Regions from separate parts of the Clostridium sp. TJA020 genome, predicted to be linked through region 2. Evidence: a T-box and tRNA genes for the amino acid it is inferred to sense, from the RefSeq annotation. Region 2 holds a T-box; the other holds one or more tRNA genes.
What was found. The T-box of region 2 lies ahead of metG (methionine--tRNA ligase). A T-box ahead of a tRNA ligase gene usually reads a tRNA of that ligase, here a tRNA-Met.

Region 1 (9,364 bases), on a different contig from region 2:
GAAATGCTTCACTTATAACTAGAACTACTAATGACGTTAACCAAGTTCAACAAGTTTTAATTATGATACTTAGAATGATGGTTACTGCTCCACTTACTTGTATTGGTGGTATTATAATGGCAATTTCCGTTGATAAGGATTTATCTCTTATTCTTTTAGTTTCAATGCCATTAGTTATTTTAGCTATAGGTCTTATAGGAAAAAAAGGAATGCCTTTATTTAAAGCTATGCAATCTAAACTTGATAATATAAATAAGGTTTTAAGAGAAAACCTTACTGGTATTAGAGTTATAAGAGCTTTTAATAAGCAAAGTTTTGAAACAAAAAGATTTTCTAAAGCTAATAATGATTTCACTACAAATGCAATTAAAGTAAATAAAATTATAGCATTACTTATGCCTATTCTTATGCTTATATTAAATCTAACTTCTGTTGCTATACTTTGGTTTGGCGCAAACAGAATAAACTCTGGTGTTATGGAAGTTGGTAACCTTATGGCTTTCTTACAATATGTTATGCAAATAATGTTCTCACTTATAATGGTAAGTATGCTATTTATAATGATTCCTAGAGCTTCAGCTTCTGCTGATAGAATTAATGAAGTCCTTGAAACTGAACCTTCAATTATAGATAGTAACAATAAGAAAACTAATTCTAATAAAAGAGGTTATGTTGAATTTAAAAATGTTTCCTTCTTCTTCCCTGGTGCTGAGAAAGGTGCATTAAATAATATTTCATTCGAAACAAAACCTGGTGAAACTACAGCCATAATAGGTGGTACTGGATCAGGTAAATCAACATTATTAAATCTTATAGAAAGATTTTATGATCCAACTAAAGGAGAAATTTTAATAGATGGCTTAAATATCAAAGACATGTCTCAAGAAGAACTTAGAAATAAGATAGGTTTTGTTCCACAAAAAGCTGTTCTTTTTTCAGGAGATATAAAAGAAAACTTAAGATATGGAAAAGAAGATGCTTCTATGGAGGAGCTTGTTCACGCATCTAAAATTGCCCAATCATATGATTTTATAATGGAAAAAGAAGATGGATTTGATTCAATTGTTGAACAAGGTGGTAAAAATTTCTCAGGCGGTCAAAAACAACGTCTTGCAATAGCCCGTGCTTTAGTTAGAAAACCTGAAGTATATCTTTTTGATGATAGTTTTTCAGCACTTGATTTTAAAACTGATGCTAAACTTAGAGCTGCTTTAAAAAATGAAACTAAAGATTCAGCAGTTATTATAGTTGCCCAAAGAGTAAGTACTATAATGGATGCAGATAGAATCTTAGTATTAGATGATGGTAACATTGTTGGAATTGGAACTCATCAACAATTACTTGAAAACTGTGCAATTTATAAAGAAATTGCCTCATCACAACTTTCAGAGGAGGAACTTTCAAATGAGCATAGATAATAAACATAAAAAACAATCCCATATGATGGGAGGAGGAAAAGGAGGTCATGGTATTGTTATTGGCGGTGAAAAAGCTAAAAATTTTAAAGTAACTGCCAAGAGATTATTAACTTACTTAAGACCTCATAGAATTAAACTTATATCAGTAATATTTATGGCAATTTTAAGTACTGCCTTTACTGTATTTAGCCCTAAATTACTTGGAGAAACTATTAATGTAATACTTGAAGGTATGATTGCAAAATTTAAAGGAATTCCTGGAGCATCAATTGATTTTACAAAATTATCTCACTATATTTTATTACTTTTATTCTTTTATATTTTAAGTGCAGCATTTATGTATCTTCAACAATATATAATGGCTGGAGTTGCTCAAAATACTGTTAAAGATATGAGAACAGATGTTGATAATAAACTTAATAAATTACCAATAAAATATTTTGATGCAAATTCAAAAGGTGATATTTTAAGTAGGGTTACTAATGATGTTGATAATATAAGTAGTACTTTACAACAAAGCTTAACTCAACTTATAACTGCTGTTGTAACTATAATTGGCATTACAATAATGATGCTTACAATAAGTCCCCTTTTAACTTTAATATGTATTTTAACTTTACCTGTTTGTATAATAGCAACTAGACCTATAATAGGTAGATCACAAAAATACTTCTCAGCTCAACAAAAAGAACTTGGAGCTCTTAATGGACATGTTGAAGAAATATATACTGGTAATATAGTTGTTAAGGCATTTGGACATGAAAAGAAAGCTATTAAAGAATTCGATGAAATAAATGATAGACTTTATAATTCTGCTTGGAAAGCTCAATTTATGTCAGGACTTATAATGCCACTTATGAACTTTATAAACAACATTGGTTATGTAATTATAGCTGTTGTTGGTGGTATACTTGTTACTAAAAACAAATTAAGTGTTGGTTATATTCAATCTTTCATTCAATATTCAAGACAATTTACTCAAATGATTAATCAAACAGCTAACATTGCAAATATTCTTCAATCTACAATGGCTTCAGCAGAAAGAGTTTTTGAAATATTAGATGAACAAGAAGAAATTGAAGATCCAGCTAACCCAGTTATTCTTGATAATCCTAAAGGAAATGTTGATTTTAAACATGTTAAATTCGGTTATAGCGAAGATCACATATTAATGAATGATATGCAAGTATCTGCTAAAGAAGGTCAGACTATTGCTATAGTTGGTCCTACAGGTGCAGGTAAAACAACATTAATAAATCTTATGATGAGATTCTATGAATTAAATGGTGGTGCTATTGAATTTGATGGTGTTGATATAACTAAGTTTTCTCGTGAATATTTAAGAAATATGTTTGGTATGGTTCTACAAGACACTTGGCTATTTAATGGTAGCATTAAAGATAATATAGCTTACGGAAAAGAAAATGCTACTTTTGAAGAAGTTGTAAATGCAGCAAAAGCTGCTCATGCTGATTATTTTATAAGAACATTACCTCAAGGTTATGACACAATATTAAATGAGGAAGCTTCAAATATATCACAAGGTCAAAAACAATTATTAACTATAGCTAGAGCAATACTTGCTAATCCTAAAGTATTAATACTTGATGAAGCTACAAGCTCAGTTGATACTAGAACTGAAAGTTATATTCAAAATGCAATGACAAGACTTATGAAAGGTAGAACAAACTTTGTAATTGCACATAGACTTTCAACAATAAAAGACGCAGATCTTATATTAGTTATGAATCATGGTGATGTTATAGAACAAGGTACTCACAACGAACTTCTTGAAAAAAATGGTTTCTACGCAGACCTTTATAATAGTCAATTTGCTCATGAAGATGTAGAAACTGCATAATAAAAAAATATGCTACTAAAAATTAGTAGCATATTTTTTATTTTAATTAAGCTTTATAATTGTAAAATATGATATATTTTCATCTCTACAACTTAATCTTATATCTTCATCTCCAAATGATTCTACTGATATTATTGTCCCTTCAGTTAAAAATATTATTCTATCAAAGTATACTTGAGTTACAGATTGACAATTCGAAAATACAGGAATTATATCGCCTTCATTTCCTATGCCATTTACCCTTAATCTATTTATACAACTTCCTTCTGGTATAGCTATATTAAATGTTATTCTATAATTTCCACTTTCCCCGATAATAATTTGATTATTATTATGCTCTAGTGAACCACTCTCATTAACTATATTATTAAACAAATTTAATAATCCACAAGAACTATTTATTGAATTGATTTTTGTATATGAACCAAAAGTGTTTATATTTGCTTCACCAGCTGGCCCTTGTGGTCCTTCTGGTCCCTGTGGTCCTTCTACACCTCTAGGTCCTCTTGCTCCTTGAGCACCCTCTGGTCCTACAGGTCCTATACAACCTCTTTCACCTTGATATCCTCTAGGCCCAATTGGTCCTCTCTCACCTTGAATACCTCTTGGTCCCCTTGGACCTACTGGTCCTTGTGGTCCCTGTGGTCCTACTGGCCCTACAACTCTTTCAGATTCTAAAAATATAAATGGATTTCTCGCTGTATTATTTGAAGCAAATACGGCTACTCCATTTCCTTCAGGTGATACATTTATATTTATTTCATTAATAGTATTTAAATTTAAATTTTCAAAAGCTTTTGCTAGGTTTATACTAATATATCTGCCTACTTCAGATGAATTTATTCTATAACTTATACAGCTATTTTCTATATTATTTCCACATTCTCTTATTTCAACATTTATTTTTATTAACATAGAATTTGTGCACCTTAGACTATCAAGATATAAATATAATCTAAATACATCCCTATTTAATTGATTAAATTCTAAATTAACATTAAATCTTAAATAAAATGATCCTTTAACAGTTGAACATACACAATTATTTCTTTGACAAATGACTATTAATTTATCTTGTACATCTCTAATTTCTCCATTTAAATACTGTTTTTCTTCAATAGGAGTAATTTTAAATTGCATAATTTAGCCTCCCCTTTTAATATAAAGTACACTATTTTTTAAAATATTCCTTTATATCAATATATTAAAATATTAAGAGAAGGTTAAAATAAAATTTAAAATACTACAATTTCTGTTTGTTCTATAGCTTTTTCTACTAATTCATCTACATTTAGGCTTTCTTCTGATTTTTTTATATATTTAACTACTGGTTTTGTTTTTGGATGCTTTGGTACAAATATAGTACAACAATCCTCATATGGAAGTATTGATGTTTCATAAGTTCCTATTTCTCTTGCTATATCCATTATGTCACCCTTATCCATTGTTATAAGAGGTCTAAATACTGGTCTATCAGCAACTTCAGTACTAACAGTAAGCCCTTCCATAGTTTGACTTGCAACTTGACCTATGCTTTCCCCACTTGATATACATTGAATTCCCTCTTTTTCTGCCATCTTACAAGCAACTCTCATCATAAATCTTCTCATTATAATAGTTAATTCATCTTCTGGACAATTATTTATTATTTCCATTTGAATATCAGTAAATGGAACTATAAATAGTCTAACCTTTTCTGTATACTCACTTAATATTTTTGCAAGCTCTTTTACTTTATCCTTTGCTCTCTCTGATGTGTATGGATGACTATGATAGTAAATGTAATTAAGTTCAACTCCACGTCTCGCCATTAAATAACCAGCTACTGGAGAATCAATTCCTCCTGATAACATAAGCATTGTACTACCATTTATTCCATAAGGAAGTCCTCCTACTGCCTTTATTCTATCTGCATTAGTATATATATAAGCTTTATCTCTTATCTCTACATTAACTAAGCACTCAGGATTTTTAACATCAACTTCCAAACTATCTTCATATATAGAAAGAACATATGCTCCTATTTCTCTTGATATATCCATAGACGTTCCTTTAAAACTCTTATTAGCTCTATTAGTTTGAATTTTAAATGTATTTGGTTCTGATTCTTTAATTTTCTTTAAAACCTCTTCCTTAATAGCATCCATATCTCTTTCAACTTGTGTCACTACACATATTTCTGCTATTCCAAATACTTTTCTTATTCTTTTAATTCCTTCTTCTATATTATCTATTTTAATAAAATATCTATTTTGATCATTTAATATTTCAAAATCTAATCCTTTAAGCTTCTTCTTTATATTATCTCTTAACCTTTTCTCAAACTTATTTCTGTTAAGTCCTTTTAAAAATATTTCAGATGCATATTTCACTAATATAAGTTTACTCATCTTTTTATCCTCCTTAAAAATGATAATGACCTTTTTAAATTATTTATAACTATATCAATTTCTTCTTTTGTGTTATCTTCACTAAAAGAAAATCTTACTCCACCTTCAGCATCTTTATCACAAAGACCAATTGCTTTTAAAACATAACTTCCACTTGCTATATTAGTCTTTGATGTACAAGCAGATCCAGTTGAAACATATATGTTATCTTCTTCTAACATATGAAGTAACACTTCAGCTCTTACCCCTTTAAATGTAATATTTAATATATATGGAGAGTGTTTTTCATCATTAGGACTATTTATATAAATATTATCTATTTCTTTTAATTTATTTATCATATACGTCTTTAACTCTAGAACATTCTCATAATTTTCTGATATATTACTACAAGATATTTCACACGCCTTTTTAAGTGCAATTATTCCTGGAATATTATGAGTGCCAGCTCTTAATCCACTTTCTTGGCTTCCTCCATGTATTAAAGAATTTGGTCTTATTCCTTTTTTTAAATATAAAAAGCCAGTTCCCTTAGGACCATGAAATTTATGTCCTGTTGTAGTTAGGATATCTATATTCATTTTCTTAACATCTATAAAAAATTTTCCATAAGCTTGAACTGCATCAACATGAAATTTCGCTCTACTACTCTTTTCTTTTATAAGTTTTCCTATTTTTTGTATATCTTGAATAGAACCAATTTCATTATTTACAAACATTATAGATATAAGTACTGTATCTTTGTTTATTGAATCTTCTAATTGCTTTAAAGAAATCATTCCATCTTTATCAACATCTAAATATGTAACATTAATACCTTTTTTCTCTAAATCCTCATATACTTTAAGAACTGAATGATGTTCAAATTTAGTTGTTATAACATGATTTCCGCTCTTTGGTATACCTTTTATAATTAAATTATTTCCTTCACTTGCACCAGAAGTAAAATAAATTTCGTCTTTATTTGCATTTATAGTACTAGCTATGTATTCTCTACATTCATCTAACTTTTTTTCTGATTTTATTCCTATCTTATGTAAAGATGATGGATTACCATAATATTTTTCCATTGCATCTCCCATAACTTCAATTACTTCCTTATAAGGTTTTGTAGTTGCAGAATTATCTAAATAAATCTCCAAAGTAATACCTCCTTTTTATTAGTATTTACCTTTAAAATAAACTTAATTCCAAATTATATTCTTAGTATTCCTATATGTTTACTATGATTTAACTTTATTGATATAATATCAGCTTTTTCTATTTTTTTAAAGTAATATTTTCATTTTACTTTTTTCAGTAATGTGATATCTTATTTTTAGGAGATGATATCATGAATAATAAAACTAAAATTTCAAATAATAATTCAAAAACTTTAATTTGTCCTATTTGTGGAGATATTATGAATGAAGACTTATATGCTTATGATAATTCAAAGATAGAAAAGATTAATTTTAAATGCCCTACTTGTGGTCATAAAGAAGTAAAAATTATATAATTTTATAAATTAGTTGACAAAGTGTTTATTTAGGAGTATAGTTAACCTACTGAATGATTTAAATAAATATCGCGGGATGGAGCAGTTGGTAGCTCGTCGGGCTCATAACCCGAAGGTCGTAGGTTCAAGTCCTGCTCCCGCAACCAAAAAAAAAGCTAGTTAGATTTCTAACTAGCTTTTAAGTTTAATTAAAATTTTATTTTTAATTGAAGTCTTCTTTAACTTATATTTTCTTTAATTATTTATTCCATAAACTCTGGAAGGTGCTCCATCTCCAGATTTTATTTTTAATGGTGCTATTATTATCTTAAAATTACCATTTATTTTATCTAATCCACAAAGGTTTTCTATTATAAGCTTATTATTTTTCAAAAGATTTTTATGATTTATTAACTTTTCATCATCTTCACAATCAATAGATATACAGTCCACCCCTATGCCTTTTAATGTTCTTATGTTACTAAGAAATCTTGATGCTTCATAAGATAATCTAGGATAATTTAAAAAATATTTTTTATCATTCCAATATTTTTCATATCCTGTATTTAATATTAAATACTCACACTCTTCTATTTCCTCTTTATACTTTAAAATAAACTTTAAGTCTATTATATTTCTTTCTTTGCAATTTATCATATATGCTCTTCCTATAAAGTCTTCTACATTAAAAGAATCTAAGGATTTCCCATCACTAAATACGTGCCTTGGAAAATCCATATGAGTTCCAGTATGTGATGATAAAGATATTTTTAATACATTGTATCCCTCCTTATCTATTGTACTTAATTCTTTTTTAAAATATCCTTCTTCTTCTGAATAAGAAGTCATATTATCTTCTAAATAATGTGTTAAATCATATATTTTCACTTTAATCACCTTTTCATTTTGATATTTTTATTTAATCTTTATAGATGCTTTAACTATATATTTAAAATAATAATTACTATTTTAAATTACTCTATCTATTATTAACTTAATTCACTCCTTTAATATATTCAGGAAAATTTCTTAACTTAGATACATAACCTATTCTATAAATGATGTTCTTGCTAACTCAACATATAAATAAAAAAATTATATTCGTATTTTAAATTACATTTTCTCCAGTCTATATGATAAAAAGTTTATAGCTATTTGTATTTTAATACGATTATTTTAATACGATTATTTAAATCCAACTATATACTATAATTATTTTTATAAGCTTTAATCACCATTAAATTTTACCACTTATTAACTTATATTTCATTTAATGTTTGAAATTTATTGACATTATAAACCTGTAATATTACAATAAGCTTGTCAATAAAATATTATTTTATGTGCTAGGGGTGCCTTTGTGGCTGAGAAATGCTTATATATTAGCATTAACCCTTTAACCTGATCTGGATAATACCGGCGTAGGAAAGCAAAAGACTCAGTTCTTTTACGTCCTTCTAGCACAAATAGGAGGTTTTTTTTATGGAATTTTTAAATGATTGGGGAGAAAGATTTACAAATCTTTATACAAATATCCCAGAAAAATTTAGGACAATTTTAGAAAGTCCTATGTCTATACTAACTATAATCGCTTGTTTGGTTCTATTCTTTGCTTTATTTAAATTTAGAAAAATTAAATTAAATGCAAGAATAATGACCAATATAGCTATCGCCTTAGCACTTTCTACAATTCTTAATGTTTTTAGACTATATAGATTTCCTCAAGGAGGAAGTATAACTTTAGGCTGTATGGTACCAATACTTATAATAGCATTTGCTTATGGTAAAGAAATAGGTTTTTTAACTGGATTTCTGTACGGAATAATTAATTTATTCACTGATCCATATATAATACATCCAATTCAAATGCTTTTTGATTATCCATTACCATCACTAGCTATGGGACTTGCTGGAATAAATTATTTCAGAAAAAATCATAGATTGCTAGGTGTCTTTGTAGCATTTCTTACAAAATTTTTATGTCACTTTATATCAGGAGTCGTGTTCTTTGGTTCATTTGCACCAGCTGAAATGGGTGCGTTATTATATTCAGCAGTAGTAAATCTTCCTTTAGTTGGAGCTGAAATGATAATATGCATGATTATTTTAAAACTTATTCCAACAAGTAGATTATTAAGAACCTTAAACCCCGAGTTTACTGATAATTCAATAAAAGCTGTATAAAAAAATGAGAAGTTATTTTAAAATAACTTCTCAT
Region 2 (9,364 bases):
TAGCATATCCATAACCTTCTACATATACTAAGCTTCCTAAAGGAATAACTCTTGGGTCTACTGCTATTGTACTAACTCCACCAGGGTTGTACACAGGAGCAACACCAGTTGCAGTAGTACTATGACCAGAATATGCTGTTGCTTCCATAACTAAGTGTTTCTTATATTGTACTGAATCACCTCTATTTGGTATATAATTAACTGGATTCTTTGTACCTTGTACAACCACTGCATTAACAGGAGTTGCAACAACTTTACTACTTACCTCTTTCTTTGAAGCTTCTTTTCCATCTTTATATACTATTTCGTAAGTAACCTCTTGCTTTCCGTTTTTACCTTCAGCTTCAATTCGTTTCTTACCTTTCTCAAGGCTTTCATCACTCTTAGTTACTGTATCATAAGGTATTGCCTTTTGTTCTGTAACCTTCTTGCTTTCTACCTTAACAATACTAACATCCATATTTTCTGTAATTGGAGTATTTAGTTCTGGTTTAACTTCATCTATACCATCTACATATTCTACTCCTTGTTTTTTAAGTTGATCATTACTAGTTAATAAAACATCTTCAATATTGTCTTCTGCTGAATAAATTTTAACATCTTTATCTGCAAACTTAATATTGATCGGCACAGCTTTATCAACTGCAATCTCCTGACCTTCTTTAATTTTGGATTCTAAGGATGGTTGCACCTTATCATAATTTGATAAACCTATTCCTTTATCTTGCAACGCATCTTTAACAGTCCCTTTATATGTGATAAATGTTTCTTCTTTTCCGTCAATACTTAATTTAACTGTCTTTCTCATTGTAGCAACTGTAGTGGCTACTATGACTACAGCAATAGCTGCAGTTAATATCACTATTTTTGCCTTCGGACCGTTAGAAAAACTTTTCTTCATAAAAGTTTTAAATTTTTCTACCATTGATTTCCCTCCTTTGGCAAGAGTGTCTTTTGCATTATACTTAGTTTTTAGTACCTTGTCAAATCTACACTCTCTTGCTTACTAGCGCTAAACCTTGAAAATGCAGTGCTATGCATATATTTTTTTTATTATAATTTAGCACTAAATGAGTTCCCTGCGTCCATGGTATATTGTTTAAGTATCTCCGAGAATTAATTGTAAATTAATTCCATTTAAGTTTACATTATTTTTCCTTATTAATCAAGTTGTAAAAATTGTTATTAAGCTCAATATTTAACTCTTCTGGATTCATGCTTCTTATTTCTGCTATTTTCTCTATAACTTCTTTTATATAATCAGATCTGTTTCTCTTTCCTCTATTTGGTACTGGAGCCATAAATGGAGCATCAGTTTCTACAAGCATTCTGTTAACTGGAATTTCTTTTGCAACCTCTACTATTTTTTTTGCATTTTTAAATGTAACAACACCAGTAAAACCTATGTAATATCCTAATTTTATACATTCTTTTGCAAACTCTACACTTCCTGAAAAACAATGAACTACACCCTTAACTTTTGGAAATTCTTTCATTATATATAATGTGTCTTTATGTGCATCTCTATCATGTATTATTACAGGTAAATTTAATTCTTCTGCAAGTTTCATTTGTTTTCTAAATACATCTTGTTGAACTTCTTTTGGAGGATTTTCTTCCCAATAATAATCTAATCCAATTTCACCAACAGCAACTATTTTTTCATTTGACTTTATTAAATCTCTTAATTCTTTTAATACTTTATCTGTTAATTCATTAGCATTTTCAGGATGAATTCCTAATGCGCCATATATAAAATCATATGTTTGTGTAAGCTTATAAGTTACTTCTATACTTTCATATGAAGAAGCACAGTTTAAAATTCCAATAACCCCATTATTTTTTAATTCATTTAAAATTTCTTCTCTATCTACATCATAATCCTCAGAATCATAATGTGCATGTGTATCAAATATTTTGTATTTATTATCCATTAATAGCAAATCTCCCTCTTTTAAAATTTTATTACATATATTATTATACAATATAAGCACTTTGAAAAAATATATACATTAGTGAAAGGATTTGAAACACATGAAAAACACGCAATTAATAAATATAATAAAATCATCATTGTTGTTCAAAGATTTTGAATTTGAAGAAATAGAAGCGATTATATCAGACCCTTTAGTATCAATAAAGAAATACTCTAAAGAAGAAGTTATATTTTTTAATAATGATATTTGCAATAATTTAAGCATAGTAATATCTGGTGTAGTTGAAATTCAACAAAATGATGAAAATGGAAATGTTTTAATTGTTTCAACCCTTGAAGCTTCTAATATGTTTGGTGAAAATTTATTATTTGGAAACAAGAATACTTATCCTATGGATGTAGTTAGTAAAAATAATAGTTTAATTCTTCATATAAATAAAAAGAAAATAACTTCTTTACTTCAAGAAAACCAAAAATTATTATTAGCATTTTTAGCACTATTATCTAACAAGGCACTATTATTAAGTCAAAAATTAAAACAAGTGTCATCAAAATCATTAAGAGCTATGATTTGTGAATTTTTATTGATTGAATCAAAAAAACAAAATAGTAATATAATAAACTTAAATATGACAAAGCAAGCTCTAGCAAACTCCTTCGGAGTTCAAAGACCTTCATTATCTAGAGAATTAATCAGAATGAAAAATGAAGAAATAATTGACTATGATAGAAAAACAATTAAAATATTGAATTTCGACAAAATAACAATCTAATTTTATTAATATTTTCATTATTATTTATTTAGAATAATTATCATTTAATATTTTATTATATATTTTGACACAAAACTGACATATTACTAAGTTATTATTTAATTGTAAAGTAGTTAAAGCATTATTATTTACCCCTTATAACCATCTTAATTGATTGGTTCCTAGAATATCTAGTCCCCCTATTTTAGATATTCTAGGATTTTTTTATATTTTATTTTCTTTTAATTTTTTTATTTCATCTATAATATTTTTCCTATCTATTAATTCAAATAATGATTTATATGATTTTATAATAGATGTTTTCCTTACGTTTATTAAATTCCACTCTCCACCACTTACTTCAAAATTATCTTTTATCTTTTTTGATGTTTCTGGTAAAAATGGCTCTAATACATTCGCTAAATTTATAATACTTTCAACCTTTGGATTATTTTTTTTATTTTCTTCCTTTATATATGCAAAAATTTGCCTAATTGCAGACTTAAATTTACATTGTTCTATTTTCTCTCCAACACTAAAATATAAATCCAACATTTTATCTCTTTCTATATTATCTAAATAAGAAAAATCACTTGTTTTTATTGTTTTTTTATAGAGACTATCTAATTCAAAAACTAAATCTCTATTATTTAAATTTATAAAATCTCTCCATTTAAAATCTGTTATAGTCTCTTCAGGTCCATTATTTATTAAATAATATCTTAATGAATCTACATTGTATTTTTCTAATATTTCATCTACCCAAATGGCCCAATTTTTATTTGTAGAAAAATCTTTACCTTCAAGTTTTAAATGTTCACTAGAAACTATAGTTATATTTGGATTTTTAAAACCTAATGCTACTAATATTCCAGGAAAAATTATTGTGTGAAATGGTATATTATCCTTTCCATGAACTAAATAAACTTTACTATCCTCACTATCCCAGTAATCAGATAACTTATTATCTAATTTATTTTCTATACATTTGCTTGTTGCAGTTAAATATCCCATAAGAGCTTCAATCCAAACGAATATCTTTTTATTTGAAAAACCTTTAAAAGGTACATCTATCCCCCAATCAATTTCTTTTGTTATAGATCTATCTCTTAATCCTTCATCTAAATATCTTTTTGTTATTGTTTCAGCATTTTTTCTCCAGTCATTTTGTTTTATAAATATTCTTTTTACATCATTTTCTAATTTTGAAAGTGAAAATATTAAATTCTTATCATTATTTTCATAAACTTCTTCATATATATAACCACTTTCATATAATTTTTGTATGAATTTTTTTACATTTTCCTTATGATATTTAGTATCCGTATTGGTAAATAAATCAAATGAAAAATTTAATTTATTAAAACATTCTATAAATTCATCATTATATTTTTTAAGTGTATCTTCTGGTGTTATTCCAAGTTCTAAAGCCTTTAACTTTACTGGTCTACCATGTGCATCACTGCCCGATATAAATACTACATTATCTCCCATCATTCTATGATACCTTGCTAATATATCCCCTGGAAGAAAAACTGCTATCCGTCCTAAATGCAACTTTCCATTAGCATATGGCCACGCATTACCTACTACTATATTCATTTTCTCAAACCCCTTCCTATTTTATACAAAAAGAAGCCAACCTTATACAAGCTGACTTCCTATCTAGTGTTTTTTTATTTATCTTACTATACTTCCAGTTGGTAAGTTATCTCCTGGATTAACTAAGTTTAATATACTATCATCGTCATTTGATGCAGCAATTATCATACCTTGTGATAATTCACCTCTTAACTTAACAGGTTTTAAGTTTGCAACAAGTACAACATTTTTTCCTATTAAATCTTCTGGTTTAAAGTGTTTTGCTATTCCTGAAACTACCTGTCTAACTTCTCCACCTAAATCAACTTTTAATTTAAGTAATTTGTTAGCTTTCTTTATTGGCTCACACTCTAAAACTTTAACTACTCTTAAATCTATTTTTTCAAAATCTTCTATTGTTATTTCTTCTTTAATTGGTTGCATTTCTTTAACGTCTTCTTTAACTTCTTCTTTTTTAGAATTAGCCTCTATTTGAGCTTTTCTTAACTCTTCAAGTTCAGCAAGCTTTTTATCAACATCTATTCTTGGGAATAAACTATCTCCTTTTTTAACATTTGTTCCAGGAGCAGTTCCATCAAATCCTTCTAATGAATTCCAATCAGTTGCTGTAACAGCTAATTGTTCATTTATTTTTTCTGAAGTTGTTGGTAAGAATGATGATAATAAAACTGAAGTAAATCTTAAAGCTTCTGCTAAATTATAAAGAACTGTTCCAAGTCTCTCCTTTTTATCTTCATCCTTTGCTAATATCCATGGAGTTGTTTCATCAATATACTTATTAGCTCTTCTAACTAATTCAAATACATTTTCTAAAGCTTCAGGAAGCTTTAATGCATCTATTGATTCTGAAACCTTCTTTGGAGTTTCTAATGCTAAGTTAATTAGCTCATCATCTACATCTTCCTTACCTACTGGTGCTGGAATAACTCCATCAAAATATTTTTCTATCATTGCAACTGTTCTTGAAAGTAAATTTCCAAGGTCATTACAAAGATCTGAATTTATTTTCTTTATAAATATTTCGTTGTTAAATAATCCGTCTGCTCCAAATGGTATTTCTCTTAATAAGTAATATCTAACAGCATCTACACCAAAGTTTTCTACTAATGTAACTGGATCAACTACATTACCTTTTGATTTACTCATCTTTCCACCATCAACAAGTAACCATCCATGACCAAATATTTGTTTTGGTAATGGTAAATCTAAAGCCATTAACATTATTGGCCAATAAATTGTATGGAATCTTAATATATCCTTGCCTATTAAGTGAACATCTGCTGGCCAGTATTTATCAAATAATTCTGTGTTATTGCTTCCATATCCTAATGCAGTTATATAGTTTGATAATGCATCAATCCATACATAAACAACATGCTTTTCATCAAATGTTACTGGAACTCCCCAATCAAAGCTAGTTCTTGAAACACAAAGATCTTGTAATCCTGGTTTTAAGAAGTTATTTAACATTTCATTTTTTCTAGATTCTGGTTGTATGAAATGTGGATGTTCTTCTATATATTTAATTAATCTATCAGCATATTTGCTCATTTTGAAGAAATAAGCTTCTTCTTTTGAAGTTTCAACTGGTCTTCCACAGTCTGGGCACTTTCCATCTACTAATTGACTTTCTGTCCAAAATGATTCACATGGAGTACAATATAACCCTTCATATGAACTCTTATATATATCTCCTTGATCATATAATCTTTTAAATATTTTTTGAACTGCTTCCACATGATAATCATAAGTTGTTCTTATAAACTTATCATAACTTATATTCATCATGCTCCAAAGGTCTTTTATTCCAGCAACTATTTCATCTACATGCTCTATAGGTTTTATACCTTTTTCTTCAGCTATTCTTTGAATTTTTTGACCATGTTCATCTGTTCCTGTTAAGAACATTACATCATATCCTGTTAATCTCTTAAATCTTGCTATTGCATCAGCTGCAACTGTTGTATAAGTGTTACCTATATGTAACTTCGTTGATGGATAATATATAGGTGTAGTAATATAATATGGTTTCTTACACATCTTAAAATCCTCCTTTATTTATATAAATATATCTTTTACTATAAAAAAACCTCTATGCATAATGCATAGAGGCGTTATATACGCGTACCACTCTATTTCTCCTTTGCCTCACGACAAAAAACTCAATAGGTAATAAAATTTACCTTACAATATAACGGTTGTTCCCGTATCCTTCTAACTCTCTAAGCTCAAAGGATGTGCTCCAAGGCCATATTCATAAAAGTCTATAACACTAGCTTTCAGCAAATTGCTAGCTCTCTTTAGATACATACTTTTACTACTCTTCTTTTCATAGCATTTATCTTTAATTTTAATATTTTAAATATATAATATTCTATATATTTTTATATGTCAATTGTTTTTAAATTGTAATCTTTATTAATAAAATTATTTACTTCTATGTGTTATAATATTTAAAAATCTATTTTGGGGGTTTTAATTATGAAGTTAAACGTGCATAGGGTTGGTTTACGTAATATAAAAACAGCTCTTGCGGTTACTGTTTGTATGATTATATTTCAATTTCTAGGACGAGAAAACGCATTTTATGCATGTATTGCTGCTGTTATTTGTATGAAGGATACAGTCTCAAGTTCCTTTACCATGGGTAAAAATAGACTTATCGGCACTATAATTGGTGGTATATTTGGTATGTTAATTATATTTATTATGATTAAATTTACCTTCTTATATGATTATAGCGCATTTATAACTGGACTTGGTATAGTTGCTGTAATTTACACTTGTAACCTTTTTAATAAACCAGGATCAGTTACAATTGCATGTATAGTACTTATAGGTATAATGATTAATTATAGTGGACCTCAATCTTATGCTTATGCCATTGGAAGAAGCATAGATACCGCAATAGGTATAATCGTAGCAATACTAATAAATAAATATTTTAATCCACCTGAGGAGAAAGAATAAAGCTATAGTAAAAACTATAGCTTTATTCTTCTTTATAATCTACAACATCAATAATCTCACTCTGATCAACTGGTAATCTATAATTTAGTTTAGGTATTTCTAATTTTAATCTATAATTTTTAAATGATACCTTAAGTGATGATATATCTGAATCTGGAACAAAAAATTCTCTAGAAAATCCATCACCAAATTCTGATACAACCATAGACATATTATAACCATTAGAAAATACTTGCCTTCGATTTATATTTATATATATATAATCATCTTTATAATCTACTTTTATATCTTTTTTATCTATCCCTGGAAATACTCCTTCTATTATATATTTAGATTCATCTTCTTTCATATTTACATTTATAAAATCACCTTCATTAAAAAATTCTTCAATTGAACCAATATTTATATTACTAAAAAACTTAGAAAATGTTTGACTAAATATATTAGAAAAATCTCCTATGTTATTAATAATATTTCTATTTCCTATTCTTCTATTCATAATATCCCTCTTATAAAATTTTTCTTATTATAACTTATTAATATAAATATTATACTGACACATTTTAATTTATATATTAGGTAAGTTATTAATTATTCTAATAAAAAAGTGTGGAAATTATCCACACTTTTAAAAATTAATATATTAATTTTCCACAACTTCATCCACTGGTTTTCCTATAAACTTAACAGCAATTACAAGTACTATTATTGCAACAGGTAATATTATATAAACAGGAACATTTAATCCAGCTGGTATATAACCTAATATTATTGTGGCTCCTGCAACAAACAGTGCATACCACATTTGTGTTTTTACGTGTTCTATATGATCACATCCAGCTCCCATTGATGAAAGTATTGTTGTATCTGATATTGGTGAACAGTGGTCTCCAAATATTGCTCCTGTAAGTACAGCACTTGTACTTAATACTATATAGCTCATATCTGGTGATATTGAATGAGCTAGAGGAATTGCAAGAGGCATAAGTATTCCCATTGTTCCATATGCAGTTCCGGTAGCAAATGATATTACAGCTCCTAATATAAATATAATACTTGGAAGTAAAAATGATGGTATTGATCCAGATAATAATGTAACTAAATATTTAGCAGTTCCCAAATCTTTTATTACTGAACTTAATGACCATGCAAGTAATAAAATTACTCCAGTTATTATAAGACCTTTCATTCCATCTACCCAAACTTCAACAGCTTCTGACACAGTAAATATCTTTTTACAAACTCCCATAGCAATTGCTATTATTGATGCAAATACTGCTGATTGGAAAAGTGCTGTTGATGCATCAGCTGCACTAAATGCTTCTCTTATTGCTGTAAAAGAAAACGGTGCATTAGTTACAACTTCTCTAAGTGCTACATCAGTTCCACCTATTATACTTGTATATCCACTATAATAAAAACTTATAAGAGCTGATATTATAAGTGCTCCTATTGGGATTATTGCATTCCAAATACTAAGCTTAACTCCTTCTTTTACTTTCATCTCATCTTCTGTACTTATACTTTCAAGCTCCGATTTTTTATCCTTAATACCTTTTCTAGCCCTAACTTCAGCCTTTCTCATAGGTCCAAAATCCCTAAGCATAACAGATGTAATAACTACAAATGCAAGTATTAAAATATTATAAAATCTATATGGAATAGTTTGAAGAAAAACACCAAAAGAATCAACTTTAACTCCAATTTGAGTAAATGAATCATTTATAAGTCCTACTTCTAACCCTATCCAAGTTGATATTATTGCAAGTCCTGCAATTGGTGCTGCTGTTGCATCAATTATAAAAGCTAACCTTTCTCTTGAAACTTTAAGTTTATCTGCAACAGGCTTCATTATAGGACCTACTATTAATGAATTTGCATAATCATCAAAAAATACTAAAAGACCTAGAAACCAAGTAACAAGTTGAGCACTCCTTGGAGTTTTTGCTCTTTTTGCAAGTGCTTCTGCTATAGCTCTAGCACCTCCCATTTTAGCAACAAGATTTATTACTCCTCCAATAGCTAAAACTTGAAGTATTATTCCAGCATTCCAAGGATCCGCTAAAGAATTTAGGACTCTTTGTATAAAATCTAAAAAGGCTTG

Region 1: it has a tRNA-Met gene. The T-box ahead of metG (methionine--tRNA ligase) is inferred to sense a tRNA for this amino acid. The anticodon was not compared.

What each region holds. Positions count from the first base shown of each region.
Region 1 covers NZ_JBZEFC010000006.1:81,927-91,290, forward strand. Annotated here, with positions in the region: gene AC4FQ1_RS10090 (ABC transporter ATP-binding protein) at 1-1,418, shown strand, start outside; gene AC4FQ1_RS10095 (ABC transporter ATP-binding protein) at 1,405-3,279, shown strand; gene AC4FQ1_RS10100 (hypothetical protein) at 3,322-4,419, opposite strand; gene thiI (tRNA uracil 4-sulfurtransferase ThiI) at 4,515-5,669, opposite strand; gene AC4FQ1_RS10110 (cysteine desulfurase family protein) at 5,666-6,811, opposite strand; gene AC4FQ1_RS10115 (hypothetical protein) at 7,003-7,167, shown strand; tRNA gene AC4FQ1_RS10120 (tRNA-Met) at 7,238-7,313, shown strand; gene AC4FQ1_RS10125 (cyclase family protein) at 7,402-8,034, opposite strand; TPP riboswitch at 8,485-8,591, shown strand; gene thiT (energy-coupled thiamine transporter ThiT) at 8,629-9,330, shown strand.
Region 2 covers NZ_JBZEFC010000005.1:58,841-68,204, forward strand. Annotated here, with positions in the region: gene AC4FQ1_RS09145 (resuscitation-promoting factor) at 1-925, opposite strand, end outside; gene AC4FQ1_RS09150 (TatD family hydrolase) at 1,149-1,934, opposite strand; gene AC4FQ1_RS09155 (Crp/Fnr family transcriptional regulator) at 2,035-2,709, shown strand; gene AC4FQ1_RS09160 (methionine--tRNA ligase) at 2,914-4,290, opposite strand; gene metG (methionine--tRNA ligase) at 4,369-6,330, opposite strand; T-box leader at 6,395-6,632, opposite strand; gene AC4FQ1_RS09170 (FUSC family protein) at 6,772-7,260, shown strand; gene AC4FQ1_RS09175 (Hsp20 family protein) at 7,283-7,759, opposite strand; gene AC4FQ1_RS09180 (Na+/H+ antiporter NhaC family protein) at 7,904-9,364, opposite strand, start outside.